Regions from separate parts of the Candidatus Sodalis pierantonii str. SOPE genome, predicted to be linked through region 3. Evidence: predicted binding sites of a transcription regulator. Region 3 holds the regulator's gene; each other region holds the start of a gene.
What was found. The regulator PurR, encoded in region 3, represses purine synthesis genes. The targets are predictions, from matches to a motif close to CANGCAAACGTTTGCNTG.
Positions count from the first base shown of each region.

Region 1: carA (glutamine-hydrolyzing carbamoyl-phosphate synthase small subunit) is a predicted target of PurR. The motif match lies at 1,562-1,579, and genes of this name have one in related genera.
Region 2: guaB (IMP dehydrogenase) is a predicted target of PurR. The motif match lies at 1,411-1,428, and genes of this name have one in related genera.

Region 1 covers NZ_CP006568.1:1,427,626-1,430,907, forward strand. The annotation lists gene SOPEG_RS26075 (SMP-30/gluconolactonase/LRE family protein) at 1-346, opposite strand, end outside; gene dapB (4-hydroxy-tetrahydrodipicolinate reductase) at 512-1,333, shown strand; gene carA (glutamine-hydrolyzing carbamoyl-phosphate synthase small subunit) at 1,802-2,950, shown strand; gene carB (carbamoyl-phosphate synthase large subunit) at 2,952-3,282, shown strand, end outside.
Region 2 covers NZ_CP006568.1:3,312,730-3,316,011, forward strand. The annotation lists gene guaB (IMP dehydrogenase) at 1-1,351, opposite strand, end outside; gene xseA (exodeoxyribonuclease VII large subunit) at 1,520-2,896, shown strand; gene SOPEG_RS16685 (MFS transporter) at 3,161-3,282, opposite strand, start outside.
Region 3 covers NZ_CP006568.1:2,492,036-2,495,317, reverse strand. The annotation lists partial or broken gene cfa (cyclopropane fatty acyl phospholipid synthase) at 1-1,042, opposite strand, end outside; gene purR (HTH-type transcriptional repressor PurR) at 1,515-2,534, opposite strand; gene cydH (cytochrome bd-I oxidase subunit CydH) at 2,756-2,845, shown strand; partial or broken gene SOPEG_RS28805 (C40 family peptidase) at 3,058-3,282, opposite strand, start outside.

The DNA of each region.
Region 1 (3,282 bases), 1.1 Mb from region 3:
GATAAAGCAGGATGCCCTGGTCGCTCAACAGCATAAACTGTTCGCGACGCTCGGTCAGCAGCGCGGCGCTGAACAGCGGCGCGAGCCTGCGCTGTTCGATGGCATCCCGCTCCGGCCAATAGCGCAGCAATCGGCGTTGTAAAATATCGACCCACAATAGGGACCGACTCTGGCTGCACCAGACCGGGGATTCCCCCAGCTCGGCGCGATAATCGCCCACCGGACGCACCTGACCGCTAAAAAGCGTCTCCGTCCTGACCTCATCTTTGGCTTGCCAATAAGCGCTAAGTGTAGCGGCTTTACGCGATGGGGAAAGCGTAAAAACGCATTGGCTATGAATAAACATTCAATTTGCGCTGCGCGGCGCAAAAAAATGTCGTCGGTCAGCGGCCTAGCTCATCCTTTGCGCGCCCGAGCGCAAATTTATCATCACCACGGATTTCTGCTGGCGGCGGCGCTCCGGCACGGTTAACCTGAGAATAACCGACAAGATAAAAAAGTGAGAGGATCCATGAGCAACATAACAATCCGCATCGCGGTCGCCGGCTCGGGTGGCCGGATGGGGCGCCAGCTAATCCAGGCGGTGGCGCAGTCGGAACAGGCGGCGCTGGGCGCGGCGTTAAGCCGCGACGGTTCGGGATTGTGCGGGATGGACGCCGGTGAGCTGGCAGGTATCGGCGCCCTCGACGTCACGATAAGCGACGATCTCGTGGCGGTAAAAGAGGATTTTGATATCCTCATTGATTTTACCCGACCCGACGCTAGCCTGGCGTACCTGGATTTTTGCCGTGGGCATCGCAAAGGCATTGTCATCGGCACCACGGGGTTTAGCGATGCGCAGAAAGAGGCCATTCACGCGGCGGCGCAGGAGACGGGCATTGTTTTCGCCGCCAACTTCAGCGTCGGGGTCAATCTGATGCTTAAGTTGCTGGAAAAAGCGGCGCAGGTGATGGGGGAGGAGGCCGATATTGAAATTATCGAGGCGCATCACCGCCATAAAGTGGATGCCCCGTCAGGCACGGCGCTAGCCATGGGGGAAGCGATTGCCGGCGCCCTCGGGCGCGATCTTGCCGATTGCGCGGTGTACAGCCGTGAAGGCCATACCGGCGAGCGCAAAGCGAAAAGCATCGGCTTTGCCACGGTGCGGGCCGGCGATATCGTGGGTGAGCATACCGCCATGTTTGCCGAGGTCGGCGAGCGCCTGGAGATCACCCATAAAGCGTCAAGCAGAATGACTTTCGCCAGCGGAGCGGTGCGTGCCGCCGTTTGGCTTTCGGGCCAAAAAAAGGGCCTTTTTGATATGGTAAATGTGCTTGGTCTTGACAAATTATAGGGTTTTTTCTAAATTGTTTTCTTCATATGTTCGTATTAACGGCTTGTTTATATTGAATAATTAGGGGTGGGTCGCTTAAGTGGTCTGATTTTTGCCAATTTAGGTTGATTCCCTCGTTAAACTCCCCTTTTTTAACATTAAGCGTGGGATTATACGGCGCCATCAGCGGTTTCCTCCGCCAAAAGGCGCCGAAGAGCACCACTTGCCGCTCTGGCGCCATCAAAATAGCGAGCAACCGTTTTCCTGGGCTGTCTTATCCTCTTTTTTACGCTATTCATGCCATCATTACGCTAAAGTGGACGAAAACAGTTAAAAAATATCCCTTTAGGGTAGACAAACTATAGGGTCATCTTTAAAATGCGCCCAATTTGCCAAAATTCTACCTTACAGGTGATTTTTGCATTGATTCATGCCGTTTGAATGAATTAATATGCAAATATAATGACTGAATATTCCTTGGAGGGTGTTTTGATAAAGTCAGCGCTGTTGGTTCTGGAAGACGGAACCCAATTCCATGGTCGGGCCATTGGGACAGAGGGCACGGCGGTGGGGGAAGTGGTTTTCAATACGTCAATCACTGGTTATCAAGAAATCCTCACTGATCCTTCCTATTCTCGCCAAATCGTTACTCTCACTTATCCCCATATCGGCAATGCCGGCACCAATGAAGCAGACAACGAATCCCCCCGCGTGCAGGCGCTGGTGATCCGCGACCTGCCCCTCATCGCCAGCAACTTTCGCGATACGCTGTCGCTCTCGGATTATCTGAAGCAGCAGAATATTGTCGGCATCGCCGATATCGATACCCGTAAGCTGACGCGTCTGCTGCGGAAAAAAGGGGCGCAAAACGGCTGCATCATCGCCGGCGATAATCCGGATGCGCAGCTGGCGCTGCGCAAAGCCCGCGAATTCCCCGGCCTGAATGGCATGGACCTGGCGAAAGAGGTGAGTACCACTGAGCAGTACAGCTGGACCCAGGGCAGTTGGACTCTGGACGGAGGATTACCCGCGCCGGCGACTGACCTGCCTTATCATGTGGTGGCTTATGACTATGGGATCAAGCGCAATATCATGCGCATGCTGGTGGATCGGGGCTGCCGCTTGACGGTGGTGCCGGCGCAGACGCCGGCTGAAACGGTGCTGGCCATGAACCCCGATGGCATTTTCCTGGCCAACGGCCCGGGGGATCCGGCGCCCTGCGATTACGCGATCGCCGCCATCCAAACCTTCCTCACCACCGATATTCCGCTGTTCGGCATTTGCCTGGGCCATCAATTGCTGGCGCTGGCCAGCGGCGCCAAGACGGTGAAGATGAAATTCGGTCACCACGGCGGCAACCACCCGGTAAAAGATTTGGCGGCCGATCGGGTGATGATCACCGCCCAGAACCACGGCTTCGCGGTGGATGAAAAAACGCTGCCCGCCACGCTCAGGGTAACCCATACCTCACTGTTTGACGGCACGCTTCAGGGCCTGCACCGCACCGACAAACCGGCGTTCAGTTTCCAGGGGCATCCCGAGGCCAGCCCTGGCCCGCACGACGCCGCGCCGCTGTTCGACCATTTTATCGAGCTCATCAACGCTTATCGCTCACAGCCTAACGTATCAGGAGCCTGAGATGCCAAAACGTACCGATATAAAAAGTATCCTGATCCTGGGCGCCGGTCCTATCGTTATCGGCCAGGCGTGTGAGTTCGATTATTCCGGCGCGCAAGCGTGCAAAGCCCTGCGCGAAGAGGGCTATCGCGTGGTACTGGTGAACTCCAACCCCGCCACCATTATGACCGACCCCGACATGGCCGATGCAACCTATATCGAGCCTATTCACTGGGAAGTGGTGCACAAAATTATCGAAAAAGAGCGGCCGGATGCGCTGTTGCCAACCATGGGCGGCCAAACGGCGCTCAACTGCGCCCTGGAGCTCGAGCGTGAAGGGGTGCTGAAAGCGT
Region 2 (3,282 bases), 820 kb from region 3:
CGATAGTAGCACAACCGGTCAGCCCCATACAGGAACGCAGGCCGCCCATTTGTTGATGGACGATTTCCTTCAGGCGTCCTTTATACGCCACGCGGCCTTCGATGCCTTCCGGCACCAGTTTATCGGCGGCGTTGTCGGTCTGGAAATACCGGTCCGACGACCCCTTGGACATCGCGCCCAGCGACCCCATGCCGCGGTAAGATTTGAAAGAGCGGCCTTGGAACAGTTCGATTTCGCCGGGGGATTCTTCGGTGCCCGCCAACAGCGATCCCACCATAACGCCGGCGGCGCCGGCGGCGATGGCTTTGGCGATATCGCCGGAAAAACGGATGCCGCCGTCGGCGATAACCGGGATCCCGGTACCTTCCAGGGCTTCGACTGCATCAGAAATAGCCGTGATCTGCGGCACACCCACGCCGGTGACGATGCGGGTGGTACAAATGGAGCCGGGGCCGATGCCCACTTTCACCGCGCTGACACCCGCCTCGACCAGCGCGAGCGCGCCGGCGCCGGTAGCAACGTTGCCGCCGATAATTTGCAGGTCGGGGTATTTGGCGCGCGTGTCGCGGATACGCTGCAGCACGCCTTCGGAATGACCATGGGAAGAATCGATAAGCAGGACGTCAACGCCGGCGCTCACCAGGGCGTCGATGCGCTCTTCGTTACCGGCTCCGGCGCCTACCGCCGCGCCGACGCGCAAGCGGCCGTGTTCATCTTTACAGGCATTGGGTTTGCGTTCGGCCTTTTGGAAATCTTTTACCGTTATCATGCCGAGCAGATGAAATTGCTCATCCACCACCAGCGCTTTTTCGACGCGCTTTTCGTGCATTTTGGCCAGCACCACTTCGCGAGCATCGCCTTCTTTAACCGTCACCAGGCGTTCTTTCGGCGTCATCACGGCGGAAACCGGCTGGCTAAGATCGGTGACGAAGCGAACGTCGCGACCCGTAATGATCCCGACCAGTTCATTATCTTCCGTTACCACCGGATAGCCGGCGAAACCGTTGCGCGCGGTAAGTTCTTTTACCTCGGAAAGCGTAGTACTGGGCGTAACGCATTGGGGATGGGTTACGACACCGCTCTCATGGCGTTTCACGCGACCCACTTCCTCCGCCTGGCGTTCGATAGGCATGTTTTTGTGGATAAAGCCGATACCGCCTTCTTGCGCCAGCGCGATAGCCAGGCTGGATTCGGTTACCGTATCCATTGCCGCGGACAGCATGGGTATATTCAGGCGTATTTTCTGAGTCAATCGGGTGCCGAGATCGGCCGTGTTGGGCAGTACCGTGGAGTGAGCGGGAAGTAGCAGAACGTCGTCGAATGTCAGAGCTTCTTTAGCAATACGTAACATAGCAATATCTCACCAAGGTGGATGTGAAACAGATAAAATATTGCCATGGCATTATACAGAACGTAATCGGTTGCCTCCAGCACTATTTTCAAAAAATCCTTGCTTACCGTTTCGCAATGAGTAATATCAATCGATTAAGACTTTGCAATGGAGTTTGATCCCGCTCACATGTCTACCCCGCCCACTTCCCTGATTTTTACCGTTAGCCGTCTCAATAAAACGGTACGCGAGCTGTTGGAAGGCGAAATGGGTCAGGTGTGGCTGACGGGAGAGATATCCAATTTTTCCCAGCCTGCGTCGGGTCATTGGTACTTCACGCTCAAGGACAACCGCGCCCAGGTGCGCTGCGCCATGTTTCGCAACACCAATCGCCGCACCACGTTTTCGCCACGCAACGGTCAACAGGTATTGGTGCGCGCAACGCTCACGCTGTATGAGCCGCGCGGCGACTATCAGCTTATTGCCGAGAGTATGCAGCCGGCCGGCGACGGGTTACTGCAACAGCAGTTCGAGCAGCTTAAACAGCAATTAAGCGACGAAGGGCTGTTCAGCCAGCAGTATAAGCAGCCGTTGCCCAGCCCGACCCGCCGCGTAGGGGTGATTACCTCCGCCAACGGCGCGGCGCTGCACGATATTTTGCAGGTGTTGAAACGCCGCGATCCGTCGCTGCCGGTGGTGGTTTACCCCACTGCGGTGCAGGGGCAGGAAGCGCCGCCGCAGATCATGCGCGCCATCGAAACTGCCAATCGGCGCGCTGAGTGCGATGTGCTGATCGTAGGTCGCGGGGGCGGTTCGCTGGAGGATCTCGGCAGCTTTAACGATGAACGGGTGGCGCGGGCGATTTTCGCCAGCCACTTGCCGGTGGTCAGCGCGGTCGGCCATGAGACCGACGTGACCATCGCCGATTTTGTCGCCGATTTGCGCGCGCCAACGCCGTCAGCGGCGGCCGAGCTAGTAAGCCGCAACCAGTTGGAACTGTTGCGTCAATTACAGTCTCAACGGCAGCGGCTGGAAATGGTGATGGATTATTTCCTCGCGCAGCGCCAACAACACTACGGCCGTCTTCAGCATCGCCTGCACCAGCAGCATCCTCAATTACGACTCGCCCGCCAGCAAACCGCGCTGATGGCCCTGCGCCGCCGCCTGGACGACGGCCACCAGGGGCAACTGCGCCAGGCGCTGCGCCGTCACGAACATTTGCGGCAACGCTTGCAGCAGCAGGCGCCCACGGCGCGCATCAACCGTGCCCAGCAGCAATTGCAGGCGCTGCGTTACCAACTGAGCCAGAGCATAAGCCGCCGCGTTAGCCGGCAAAATAATGCCTTTGTGGTGCTCTGCTCCCGGCTGGAAGGCGTTAGCCCGCTGAAAACCCTGGCGCGCGGGTTCAGCGTCACGACCGATAGCCACGGCGCGGTGGTGAAACAAACCCGTCAACTAAGCGCCGGCGATCGTCTGACGACTCGCTTGAGCGATGGTTGGGTGGAGAGCCAGGTTACCCAGATTACCCGGCAGCCGGCGAAACGCCAGCGGCGCTCAAAGGACTGATGTAACGGCGCGCCCTGGCGCCTTCCCCCACCCGCCACGATGCTCAGTTCATGACCGAAGGTTACCGCAGCGCCGTACGCGCTGCATGACCGCACGCACTTTTACGCCACGCATATTTCTCAGCACACGACCGCGGGATCCACCGCAACATCGCGCGCCCGGCCCATAAAGCCTAGGCCGCGGTGCGCTCCCCACAAGCCTCCTTCCCCCACGCGGGCGTGCCGCCTTGGCACCATGACGCATTTTTCATTATTGGTCCGCTCGTCACGGCCGACCCTGAACGTCCCCCGCCGAACGGGCGGGGGCGTTGCGACACAGCTGGTTGAAGCCCGCGCCGATAGCCAGCAGCAGGCAGGTACCGAGGAAGACCGGGCGCATACCCAAAT
Region 3 (3,282 bases):
CAGGCCTGTAAGTAGTATACAAACATGCGGTAAAAACGTTCGGAATAATTGCCCTGCAACGTCGGCCAGGCGGCGATGAAGAGTTCATGCCAGGCCATGAGCGTGCGATCATAATCCGCGCCGAAATTATGCCAGTCTTCCATGACGAAATGAGGCTCGCTGGCATCGACGATATGCCGTACGGACGGCAGGCAGCCGTTCGGGAAGATATATCTGTTGATCCATGGATCCACATTCATATCGGTCCGGTTCGTGCCGATGGTGTGCAGCAAAAGCAGGCCGTCGGGTTTCAAATTACGGGCCACCACATCGAAATAGGTTGGGTAGTTTTTCGGCCCCACGTGCTCGAACATCCCTACCGAGACAATGCGATCGAACTGCAAATTTAAATCGCGATAATCCTGCAACAAAATCGTGACATCTTGTCCTGCGCAACGCGTTTGCGCCAGCTTTTGCTGCTCGGTCGAGATGGTGACGCCGTGGACTTTAACGCCATAATGTTGTTCCGCATAATTCGCCAGACCGCCCCAGCCGCAACCGACATCCCCGGCTGCAATTGCAGTTTTTGGCAAATCATTTCCAGTTTATTTTGCTGGGCCTGCTCAAGGCTGGCGGCATGAGGCCAATAACCACAGGAATATTGCATATACGGATCGAGCATGAGCGAGAAGAGATCATTGCCTAAATCGTAATGTTCTTTACCGACGATCCAGGCCCTTTTGCGCGATTGGAGATTAGTCAGGCGCGCCGCGGCGACGCGTAGGGTATCTTTTAAATGATGGGGAAGCTTATTTTCCAGTCCGCTGCGCAACGCACGCTGAAAAAACATATCCAGCCGTTCGCAATCCCACCAGCCATCCATGTAACTTTCACCTAAACCCAGTGAACCGTCCTGTAGTACGCGCTTAAAAAAATCCGGGTTGTTGACGTGAATATCGAATGGACCATTGATTTCAATGTCGGCTTCAGCGAGTAATTCATGGACGATGCGATACCAAGCGTTATCCTGAAAGCTCAGGTCTTCAACACACGAGGAACTCATAGCTTCTCCATCACCTTTCTTCTAAAAATACCTCGTCAGGAAGAGCCAGGCGCTGCCTGCGAGCTTTTATAAGAATCCACGGTAAGCCGTGGTGTCTGATACGACAAATTAACAGAGGAATAGAAACTCAGAATGGTTGTTAAACCGGCTGCTTTGCACGAAAAAGCATGCATGAGTAAACATCACGTCCCTAAAGCAAAATGAATAAACAACTCGTTATAATTGTTAACGTAATTGAGTATAAGCCTGCATCCGGCTTTAGACAACTCCAAAAACAGCAATAGGAATAATAGCCTAAGTTAATGATAACTTTGGGAAACAGTCACACTCCTCAAAGAGTTAGTGCGCCTAAAGAGTTATTATTCATTTCTGCGTCGCGGGGAAATTTGCGCGGCCACGTAGCGCGTAAAACGCCGTGCATAATGGCCAACGCCGCCGCAAACACGGGGCCTCAGCCAACGACGGCACAAGATTAGCGGTTATGGTAGGGGTCATCGGCCACCGAACAGCGCTCCACCAGGGTGGGATGGACCTCAATTGTCTGCGCGGCTTCCCGCTTGCTGATGATCCTATCAAGCAGCATGGTCAGCGCGGATTCCCCCAATACGGCCTTGGGCTGATCCACCGTGGTAAGCGCGGGGGTGAAATACCGTGAGTGGCTGACATTATCGTAGCCTATCAGTGAAATGTCTTGCGGTACGCGCAGCCCATGCTCGTGGATGGCGCACAATGCGCCCATCGCCATCTCGCCGCCGCCGCAAAATATCGCGCTGGGACGGTGAGACTGGGCCAGAATATGTTGCATGGCGCGATAACCGGAAGCCGGTTCGAAATCACCTTGAACGATCCAGGCCTGGTTGGGCAGAATATCGGCCTCTTTTAACGCATGAAGATAACCGCGGTGGCGTCCGCCGCCGGTGTTGCGCGCCAGCTGGCCGGGAATGGCGCCAATATCCCGGTGGCCGCGATCGAGTAAATAGCGGGTGGCCATATAACCGCCGGCAAAGGCATTATCGACGATGGTATCGGTAAAATCGCCGCGCACCTCACCCCAATCCATCACCACCATGGGAATATGGCGATATTCTTCCAATAGCCGCAGCAGGGCTTCGGGGTATTCAACGCACATCACCAGCAGCCCATCGACCCGCTTTTGCGCCAGCATTTGCAAATAGGCCTGCTGTTTCGATGTTTCGTTGTGGGAATTGCACAGGATAAGGGTGTAGCGTTTGGCAAAACAGTGAAGCTCTATGGATTCAATTATCTCGGCGAAATAGGGGGCTTCGCTGGTGCTGGCCAACAGACCGATGGATTTGGTGCGGTTGACCTTCAGGCTGCGCGCCACCGCGCTGGGGGAATAGCTGAGCTGTTTGATGGCGTCCCATACGGCGCGTTTGGTCTCCGGCGCCACGAAGCGGGTTTTATTAATCACATGGGAAACCGTGGTCGTTGATACCCCCGCGTGTTTGGCTACATCTTTTATGGTTGCCATCTCTAAACTACTCCTGGATCCCTCGGCAGTAGGGGATAATGCTATGTGAATCGTTTGCCTGCCAACAAAAGGCAATTTTCCTCGATCTTGTCGAGAAAGTGAAAGCGTTATATGCGTTGAGCCGCCGACGGGACATGCTTTTTGGCCACGGCTATGGCAAGATAGAGAACGAATACCGACTAACTTAGCCACCTGACGCAGAAGCGTTAAAAGGAAATATCATGAGCCGCGATTTTGCTTGGTCGTTAACGACTACCGTCTTTTCGCTGTTGGTCATCATTATCTTCAGCTTTACCACCGTATTGGATTGATCGCGTTTGGCGCCGGGCCGAACATCACCCAGACGGTAAAAAGGGCTCCAGGCCCTTTTTTTTATCATCCCTAAACCACTTCTAAGGGCGGGGGATTGATTTGCGGCCTAGTAACGACGCGCGGATCGGCACGGTGAGCTGGCGGGGGCGTCAAAAGGCCCCTTAAGACCCGCGCTGCGACGGCAAGGGGGAGAGGCTGTCGCGCGTGGCCGTCAGCGAATGGTGGTAGGCGTCATCACGCGGCGGGCGCCGACATAATGATCCTGCCAATAATCTTCGCTCAGGTAGCTGATACGGATGTCACGCCCGGTGCGGGGTGACTGAATGAAACGGCCATTGCCCAGATAAACCCCGACATGATCCGCCGTGTTGCGGATGCGGATGCGGAAAAAGACCAGATCGCCGCTTTCCAACTCGCTCTTTTTTACCGGCGCAGC